3 regions of the Akkermansia sp. GGCC_0220 genome follow, and region 1 is predicted to be linked to each of the others. Evidence: riboswitches for the same ligand, from Rfam matches in the RefSeq annotation. Region 1 holds a riboswitch; each other region holds the start of a gene.
What was found. Region 1 has a riboswitch for cobalamin ahead of HJW02_RS09660 (ribonucleoside triphosphate reductase). Riboswitches for the same ligand answer to the same signal wherever they lie in the genome.

Region 1 (3,276 bases):
GACACGGTTTCAGCAGGACGGAACTTGGCCAGTGGGTTCGTGACGGTTACAGTCTTTCTCTGCGGATGGTCCCGGCCAATGACGTATTTGCGCAGTTCGGTGCCGGCCATCAGGTAGGCGCCCGCGCCGTATGCTTCCGTATCCTCCCCGGAATAATGGCCCGGCTTGTCGGCAATGGGCTGCACCCAGCCCAGCGCGCCTTCCGCGTTGACGGAATCACAGGCGGCCTTCCACGCCCTGCGGATGACGGGAAGATATTCATCCGCATCCAGATACCCCTGGTTCACCCCCCACAGCATCCCGTACATGATAAAGAGGGTGCCGCTCATCTCCTTCAAGGGGGGCTCTTCCGGGTCCAGCAGGCTGGCGTGCCAGGAACCGTCGGGCGACTGGCATTTTTTCAGGGATGCCGCCATACGCTTGAGCAGATCCTCATAAAAGGGGCGGGAAGGCCAGTCCGCGGGCATGTCCTGAAGAATAAGCGGCAGTCCGGCAATCACCCAGCCGTTGCCCCGGCTCCAGAACATCTTTTTCCCATTAGCCGCCGGAATGGTGAAGTAACGGGAATCACGGAAAAACAGCCCTTCCTTCCGGTCAAAAAGATAGTCGCAGGTGAGCTTGTATTCCCTGTCCATGAATTCCAGATACCGGCGGTCTCCGGTATAGGCCGCCAGCTTCACGAACACGGGAGGGGACATGAACAGGGCGTCCGACCAGCTCCAGCGGTCCTGGCAGCCGGGAGTCCCGAACTGGAGGGAAGCGGAGGAGGGCCGGTTCATCACCCCGTCCAGCACGGCGCGTATTTTCTCCGCCGCAGCGGTATTTCCGTCTTCCATCGCCATCTCCATCCAGGCGTGGCCCACGGCGTGATCGTCCGCATGGTAATGCCGTTTCAGGGTTCTCCATTCCTGTTCCCCTCCTGTTTTCCTCAGCAGCGGCAATCCCGGCCCTTCCGGGACGGCCAGGCCATACTGCACCAAGCCGGAATAAAAGGCGCCGTAGGTCCAGTGCAGCGGCGAGCGTTTTCTGGGATGCTCCGCCTGCCATTTCGCCACCAGGCGGAGATTATCCCGGATGGTCTTTTCATTCCAGTCCGCGGGAGCGCCGGAAGCGGGGCTCCCCGCAGAAAGCGCGGGAAGAACCAGCAGAAGGAAGGATTTACGCCATCCGTTTTTTGAAAAGGAAAAGAAATTCATTTGACTGGTACGGAAAAAGCCGCGCTGAAATTTCTCCGTGAGGAATGAATCTTCCCTTTTCGGCCTGTCCCGTTTTCCCCCGGTTCCCGGAAAGGGGAGGCAAGGGCACATATGGTGCCATGACGGAAGGGAATGCCGCGTTATCAACCATTCCCCGCAGCATATATACAACATATTGTATCATTATAAATATTTAATACATTATTTATACATTTTCCTTGCGGGGGTTCTCTTTCTGTGGTTCATTGCGTTTCAGCGCAGGTAACGGAAGACGGTGAAAATCCGTCGCGGACGCGCCGCTGTAACCGGTAGACGATGGACCGGACACTGACTGCCAGCAGTCGGGAAGTCCCCATCACATGTCGCACCGGAAGCCAGAAGACGACCTGATGCCCCCGTATCCCATCCCGCGGACAGGATGAACATACGCACAGGTCCTCATCGTGCCCCTTGTTAAAAATGCACGCATGCGGCGGCCCCTGCCTATGATTTTTCCAGGCTTTTGCCCAGGCTCGCGGATGAGCGGTCATCATCCCTTCCAAGCGAGACACCCACCATGGCAACAAGCATCATCAAGCGTTCCGGAAAAAAGGAACAATACCAGGGCTACAAAATTGAGGAAGCCGTCAAGAACGCGTTCCACAGCTCCGGCACCGCCTACAACCGTTCCATTTACGAAGAAGTGGAAGCCAAGCTGAGCCATCAGGACTGCGCGCATGTGGAAGAAATCCAGGACATGATAGAACGCGCCCTGTTCCGCTGCGGATACTTTGACACGGCCAAGACCTTCATCACCTACCGCTTCCTGCACAAAATGCAGCGCGAACAGCTCGGGGGCCTCTATTCCGGCAACACGTACGTGGACTGCAAGCAGACGGTGGAGGAATACATCGGCCAGAGCGACTGGCGCATCGCCGCCAACTCCAACACCACGTATTCCAACGCCGGCCTCATCAATAACACGGCGGGAAAGGTGATTGCCAACTACTGGCTGGACCAGGTTTATTCCGCACGGGAGGGGGCCGCCCACCGGGAAGGGGACTACCACATTCATGACCTGGACTGCCTGACCGGGTACTGCGCCGGGTGGAGCCTCCGCAACCTGCTCAACGAAGGATTCAACGGCGTGCGCAGCCGCGTGAACAGCAGGCCTCCGCGCCACTTCCGGGAAGCACTGGGCCAGATGGCCAACTTTCTGGGCATTCTGCAAAGCGAATGGGCCGGAGCCCAGGCCTTCAGCTCCTTTGACACCTTCCTGGCGCCTTACGCCTTCAAGGACCAGGCGGATTTCACGCGCATCAAGAAGGACATCCGCAGCTTCGTCTACAACCTGAACGTGCCCTCCCGCTGGGGGCAGTCCCCCTTCACCAACGTCACGATCGACTGGACCGTGCCGCGGGACCTGCGGGACCAGGCCCCCTTCAGCGGCGGGGAGCACCTCTTTGAAGGGGTGGAGGACCCGGGCCTGCTCTCCCTGGCGCGGGAACGCGGCGTGAACAAGCTGACAGAGCTGACCTACAAGCATTTCCAGAAGGAAATGAACCTGATCAACAAGGCCTTTTACGAGGTGCTCACGGAAGGGGACAGCACGGGACAGCCCTTCACCTTCCCCATCCCCACCGTCAACATCACGGAAGACTTTGACTGGGAAGGGGAAAACGTGCCGCTCCTGTTTGAAAACGCCGCCAAGATCGGCTCCTCCTACTTCCAGAACTTCATCGGCAGCCAGTACACCGTGAATGAAAACGGGGAACGCGTGCCGGACGAACGGGCCTACAAGCCGGACGCCGTGCGCTCCATGTGCTGCCGCCTCCAGCTGGACCTGCGGGAGCTGCTCAAGCGCGGCGGCGGCCTCTTCGGCTCCGCGGAAATGACCGGCTCCATCGGCGTGGTGACCATCAACCTGGCCCGGCTGGGCTACCTGTTCAAGCAGAACCGGGAAGCCCTGTTCGCCCGGCTGGGGGAACTGCTGGACCTGGCCAAATCATGCCTGGAAAAGAAAAGGGCCTTCGTCCAGGAGATGTATGACCGCGGCCTGTACCCTTACACCAGGCGCTACCTGCCCACCTTCCGCAACCAT
Region 2 (3,276 bases), on a different contig from region 1:
CATAGTTGTAGTCCGTGCGTCCCATGGCGGAGGTTACACCGAAGCCGACCGTCAGTTTTTCAACCGGAGAGGTGTAAACCTCCGCGTTGATGGTGTGGCGGGCGGTATTGGCCATCTGGACGGTTTCATAGTTGCCGATGGAGTCGCGCTTGGGCATCGTGAAGGTGTAGTTGGCATAATAGCCGCTGTTCCACGCATCCTTGAACTGCCCCTTGAACGCTACTTCCACGCCATAGGAAGTGGCGTGGGAGAAGTTGTCGTAAGTCGTGTAGGAGTTGGGCCAGGTACCTACGCTCCTGGTGCCGATTTCATCGTTGATGCGGGTCCAGAACCCCGTCACGGAAGCGTAATGGTTGTCCGCCAGGCGCTGTTCCACGCCCAGGTCTCCGCCCAGGGATTTGGACACGTCCAGGTCCGGATTGCCCACGTAGCCGTAATTGGCGGCGTACTGTTCAAAGTAGGTGGGGGCGCGGAAGCCGGAACCCACGGAACCGAAAATACGGGTGGGGGAATCCTTGCCCGTCACCTTCCAGGAATTGGAATAACGCCACGTGAAGTGGTTGTTCCAGACGGAATCATGCTCCAGGCGCAGGGCCACGCTGGCGTCAAAGTTGTCCGTGGGCGCCCACATCTGCTCCGCAAAGAAGGCAAGCGTGCTCTGCCATTCATCCTTGGCCACGTAATTGTTTTCGCTCATGTAGTCGGAGCGGTCCCAGGCCATGCCGGCGACCGTCTTCCATTCCTTGTTCCACGTAAGAGCATTGCGCCATTCCGTCTGGAAGCGGCGGTTGCGCATCACGTTGGGCTGGAAATCGAAGCCCGGCGTGTGCGCGGAATAATCCATGTTGTAATGCCCGATCATGAAGCTGGTGGACCACAGCTTGGTAATTTCCGCATCCACGCGCCCCGTCACCAGATTGCTGCGGTTCTTGTCTTCCGTGTTGTACAGGTGGGGGTCCGTCACGGCGGGCCACTGGTCGTAATCCACATACGGGGTGGGGTATTCAAAGTAGGAGTCCAGACGGCGGTAGGTAAAGCCCACCTTCACCTTGTCATTGACGTCATAGCCCAGGCGCACGGCTTCCTGCCACTGGCGGAAGTCGTTCATGCCTTTCCGGTTGTCATAAATGGCCGGATAAATGGTGGGATCGTTCTCCGTGGATTCAAACCCCACGCCCACAAAGTAGGAAAGCTTCTTGATCTTGCCTGAGGAAGTCGCGTAGCTGTTGAAGGAATGGAAAGAACCGGCTTCCGCAAAAATCCTGGTCACGGGATCGCCTTCCCCTTCCGGGGTGTCCATGGCGACAACGCCGCCAATGGCGCCGGAACCGAAGACGGCGCCCTGGGCGCCCTTCACCACTTCCACATTGCCCACCGTAAACAGATTGGTGATCCCCAGCAGCTTGTTGCCGGACATGTTGACATCACTGATGCGCATGCCGTCAACCATGGTCAGGGTGTAGGTTTCCTTGTTCATCCCGCGGATGACGGTGTTGCTCACGGAACCGCGCTGCCAGGTGCCGCCGCCGTCCAGCGTGAAGACGCCGGGAGTCTGGGAAAGGGCTCCTGTCAGGGTTTCAATGCCCGCTTTCTGGAATTCTTCCGGATTGATGATGGAAACGGATACCCCGGACCGGTTGTACGGCACGCCCGTAAAGTGGGACGCCATGGTCAATTCCGGCATGACCTGCATGGTTTCCGAACTGGCGGAGGGCTTGGAGTCTTCTTTTTTAGCGGACTCGGCAAGAGAGGACTGGCCTGCGAATGCGGCAAGGCCAACGGCAATAGCGCCCATCTGAAGGGCTTTCTTCGTATAAAGCATGGTTGTGGTGCCTTACGTTCGGTAACTCGCCGAACAGTTGGACAACCCCACAGGCTGGTCTTCTGGCTTGCGAGACAGGCTCGCTTACAGTGGCGGTACCGCTCCGGATTCACACCGGTATTCCCCAATCTATTTCCTGCCCGGCTACGGGCGTCCCTGAGGTCTGTAACCCTTCCCATAAGGGTTCATGAGACGGATGAAATACCAAAGAGACCGGTATGACAAGCCAAAAAAATTTTTCTTTGAACATTCCGCCGCTTTATGGACGCTTCCTTTTTTCAGCCGCCGCGCGCCATCCCGTTTTTCCAACCGGAGTTCTCCATTTTTGTCTTGTCACCCCCGGCGCGAACAGGACATGATGCGCCCATGACGCGCCTTGCACCCTCCTTCCCGCAGCGGGGAAGGATTTCCGTTTTCAGCGGAGTTCCCAACTCCCGGAAAAACCGTCTCTTCAAGGCGTTTCCTTCCTTTTCCCGGCACGCGCGGACGTCCGGAATTCCGGTCTCTACTACTACGGCATGAACAGTTTTTCACACGGAGGAGATTTAAAATCCCTGGCGGCGGACGCCGGACGGCCCGAACGGGAGATTCTGGATTTCAGCGTCAACCTGAGGCCGGAGGGAATGCCGGAGTTCATTGCCTCCGCGCTGTGGAAGGCCATGGATGCAGCCGTTCCCTACCCCTCCCCGGACATGGCGGAGCTGCGGGAACTGGCAGCGGTTCATTACGGGCTGCCTTCCGGTTGCTTCACCTTCGGCAACGGAGCCAACGAACTGATTCACGCCCTCCCGCGCGCGCTGGAATTGAAACGGGCCGTTATTCCGGAACCCGCTTTTTCCGAATACAGGCTGGCCTGCCTGCGCCATGGCACGGACGTTCTTTCCATCCGGACGGAGGAACGGAATTCCTTCATTCCGTCTCCCCTCCTGACGGCGGAACAGGCCGCAGGCGGAAGCGCCGTTTTCCTGGCGAATCCCTGTAATCCGTCCGGCGGCCTGCTGGACGTTCCGGCCCTGCGCCAGGCCGTGCGGGACCGCCCCGGAGTCATCTGGATTATTGACGAATCCTTCATTGATTATGCGGACGGAACGGAATCGCTTCTCCGTGACGCGGCCCTTCTGCCCAACCTGGTGGTCCTGCGTTCCCTGACCAAATTTTACGGCATGGCCGGCGTCCGGTGCGGCTTTTCCGTCTGCGCCGCTCCGCTGGCGGAACGGCTGAGGCAGTCCCTGCCCGCGTGGAACGTGAACGCCTTTGCGGCGGCTGCGGCGCGGGCCGTGCTGGAACAGCCGCCTTCATGGGCGGACGGGGAACGCGCCCTGAACCGGGAACGCCGGGAAGACCTGTTCCGCAGGCTTTCTGCCCTGCCGGGCGCCGCCGTGCTGCCGTCCGGGGCCAACTTCCTGCTCTTCCGTCTGGCGGGGGCGCCTTCCGGCCTGGCCGCCCGGCTCCTG
Region 3 (3,276 bases), on a different contig from region 1:
AATGCACGGAATGGCTCGTCCTGCTCACCTTCTGCACCTTATGAAAACTCCGCACAAATGCCGCGTCCCGGGCCTCAACATCGGCTGCACCTCCTTCATCATCCCGGACTACTACGTCCCCGCCATCAGGGAATGCGTCCATTACGCGGATGACATCGCCCTGCTCCTGCTGGAAGCCGGAGACCACGGGGAGGGACTCATTACCCCGGCGGAAATCCGGGAGCTGGCCGGAATCGCCGCGGACGCCGGGGTCAAGTGGAACGTCCACCTGCCCACGGACGGCGGCTTCGCCACGGAGGAATCAGGGCGCCGCTACACGGAAAACATCATCCGCGCCATTGACCTGACCCGGGAACTGGAGCCCCACACGTGGGTCATGCACGTGGTTACGGACCACATTCCCGGCCCGGACATGCGCCCCCATCTTACGGAGCGTGAAACGGAACGCATCCTCCGCAGCCTGGAGCAAATCACGCCCCATCTGCCCGCTCCGGAATGCCTGGCCCTGGAAAACCTGGAACGCCACCCGACCGACTACCTGGACAAGCTGGTCTCCGCCACGCCCCATTCCCGCTGCTTTGACATAGGCCATGTCTGGAAGGAAGGCCTGCGGCCGGAAGAACTGCTGCCGCTCTGGCTGCCGGACATACGCATGTGCCACCTGCACGGGCTGGAAAAACGGGACCACAAATCCCTGCACCACATGGCCGCCGCCACGCTGGACGCCATCCTCCACCCCATGTGGGACATCCGTTTCTCCCCCCTCATCACTCTGGAAGTCTTCAGCCTGGACGACTTTCTGAACTCCCACCAGGCCATGCTGGAATCCCATGAACGCTACATCTCCAAACACTGACGCCAATCCTGCACGCATGACGCTCGTCCTGGGCGGCATCAGAAGCGGCAAAAGCCAATACGCCGAACAGATAGCCGCCGGATTCGGGGAAAAAATCCTGTACGTCGCCACGGCGGAGGTGTGGCCCGGAGCCGGATCCATGGAATACCGCGTGCGCAAGCACCGGGAACGGCGCCCGGCAAGCTGGCTTACGCTGGAATGCCCCCGCCATGTGGCCGCCGCCGTCCGGGAATCCGGCCTGCTGGATCAGGTGGACGGCGTCATTCTGGAATGCGTCACCCTGCTCGCCTCCAATACCCTGTACGCCCAGAAGGACCCTACGGACTACGAGCCGTTCCAGGAAGCGCTGATTGAGGAAATAGAGGCCTTGAAGGAACTTATCCCCCAATCCCCCGTGCCCTGGGTTCTGGTCTCCTCTGAAACCGGCATGGGCATCAGCCAGGCGGACGCGGAAACGCGCCACTACTGCGACGGGCTTGGCATCGCCAACCAGCTTCTAGCCAAAAGCGCGGACGAAGTTTACTTCATGGTGGCAGGGCTTCCCCTGACCGTGAAAAAACGTTAGGACGTCCAGGGACGGTTCCCCTCCATGTAACTGGGCGAAGGCAAAAAAGATTTGAATTTCAACGGTCTGCGCATTTTCACATAAAGAAATGCGCCGGAGATTGACCGTTCCGTGCCCCTGTGGTATGTTGGCCGGGCCTTCATGATTTACGGGAGGCGCTTCCGGGAAGCCCGTGGTACGGGCAGGAAATAGATGGGGAATCCGGTGTGAATCCGGAGCGGTACCGCCACTGTATATTGCACGGCTTAAAAACCTGCAATGAGCCAGATCGCCAGCCCCGAAGTATTTTATGAACCGCCGGCGAGTATTCCGGCATTCAGACCATACACATGCATTCATCCAACACGCTCCGCTTGAACGGAGCAGACTATGATGGTCCGGCCTCCTTGAAGTCCGGAATGTTCAACACTCCTGAAAAAACACCGTGCCACGCCAGGCACCGGATGCAGGCTGTGGCTATGACCCTGGCCTGCCTCGGCATGCTGGGAACGGTCCATGCCCAGGATACTGCCAGGGAAGACCTGGCCGGCGCTTATGACGCCACTGTAGCCAGAACCGCCTCAGATGCGGCCCTGGGAACGGTCTCCGCCACATTCAACGTGACAGGCTCCAGCAACGTGCGCGGAATCTGGGGAAAATCAGGCACCCTCAGCATTGGCGCGATTGCCGGGGATGCCGTATTCAACGTCTCCTCCACGGCAAACAACGCCTTCGGCATTGACACCTCCTCCGGAGTCAATGTGGACATCGGCACCCTGGCAGGAACATTCAACATCTCCGCAGCCAGAACGAATGCCACCGGCATCCGGAGCTACGGGAAAATACTCTCCATCGGAACGATCACGGAAGACGCCCTCATCTCCATCACGGCCAATTTCTCCTCCAATGGCATTTACGCCTATCAGGGGCGCCTGGACATTGGAACGATGGCCGGCAAAATCTCCGTGGACCTGGGAACAGGAAACTATGCGAGGGGACTGTATGCCTACGGAAATACCATGGACTACCAGGGCCCGCGCTACAAGGACGTCAACATCGGCACCTTTTCCTCCACCGGCAGCATTTCCGCGGCGACGGCCGGCGGCTACGGAGCCAGAGGCATCCAGTCCAACTACGGGCAGGTGAACATTACCCGGCTGGACGGTCAAATCACCGCAGCCTCCGGCTCCAATGATGAAAGCGAGGACTTTTCCGCCATCGGCATTGAAGCCAGGGAAAACATCACGCTGGGCGACATGGGAGCAACGGGAAGCGTTACCGCCACGACCAACGGCATGGACGCCTACGGCCTCTTCGCCGGAGAAGAAGGGGGTTACCAGACCCATTCCAATATTACCATCGGCAATGTGGGCGGCTCCATCCGGGCGGAAGCCATGGCCGGAACGGCCGCCGGGGCACGTTCCACGGGCTCCCTGTCCGTGGGAAACATCAGCGGTTTCATCTCCGCCTCCTCCACGGGAGCTGCGGAAGCCTACGGGCTGCTGGCGGAATTCTCCCTGACCACCGGCACTATCAACGGAACCGTCAGAGCGGCAACTGCCGGCAGCACGGCGGCGGCCCTGATGGGAGGAGCCGGCATCACGACGACCATCGGTTCCACCGGCGTCATTGAAGCAACGGCGACGGGGGACGAAGCAACGGGGTATGCCCTGTACAGCGGGTCCAATACGGGTTCCGGCTTCTCCACGGAAAACACGGCGGACAACGTCACCGTCCACGCCGGAGCTTCCATCAGCGGCATCTGGGAACTGGGCGGCTCCGGAGCGGAAGGCTCCGTGGATACCATTACGCTGCTGTCCGGAACGGAAGCCGCTCCGGGACTGTTTGACTACACGGTGCGGACAACCGTCAACAC

Region 2: another riboswitch for cobalamin. It lies ahead of HJW02_RS00330 (TonB-dependent receptor); the one in region 1 lies ahead of HJW02_RS09660 (ribonucleoside triphosphate reductase).
Region 3: another riboswitch for cobalamin. It lies ahead of HJW02_RS00365 (autotransporter outer membrane beta-barrel domain-containing protein); the one in region 1 lies ahead of HJW02_RS09660 (ribonucleoside triphosphate reductase).

Annotation. Positions count from the first base shown of each region.
Region 1 is NZ_JABFCI010000013.1:25,762-29,037, reverse strand. It holds gene HJW02_RS09665 (glycoside hydrolase family 88 protein) at 1-1,196, opposite strand, end outside; cobalamin riboswitch at 1,404-1,601, shown strand; gene HJW02_RS09660 (ribonucleoside triphosphate reductase) at 1,753-3,276, shown strand, end outside.
Region 2 is NZ_JABFCI010000001.1:80,620-83,895, forward strand. It holds gene HJW02_RS00330 (TonB-dependent receptor) at 1-1,822, opposite strand, end outside; cobalamin riboswitch at 1,857-2,004, opposite strand; gene HJW02_RS00335 (cobyric acid synthase) at 2,341-3,276, shown strand, end outside.
Region 3 is NZ_JABFCI010000001.1:88,287-91,562, forward strand. It holds gene cobS (adenosylcobinamide-GDP ribazoletransferase) at 1-44, shown strand, start outside; gene cbiR (cobamide remodeling phosphodiesterase CbiR) at 41-856, shown strand; gene HJW02_RS00360 (bifunctional adenosylcobinamide kinase/adenosylcobinamide-phosphate guanylyltransferase) at 831-1,421, shown strand; cobalamin riboswitch at 1,578-1,716, shown strand; gene HJW02_RS00365 (autotransporter outer membrane beta-barrel domain-containing protein) at 1,820-3,276, shown strand, end outside.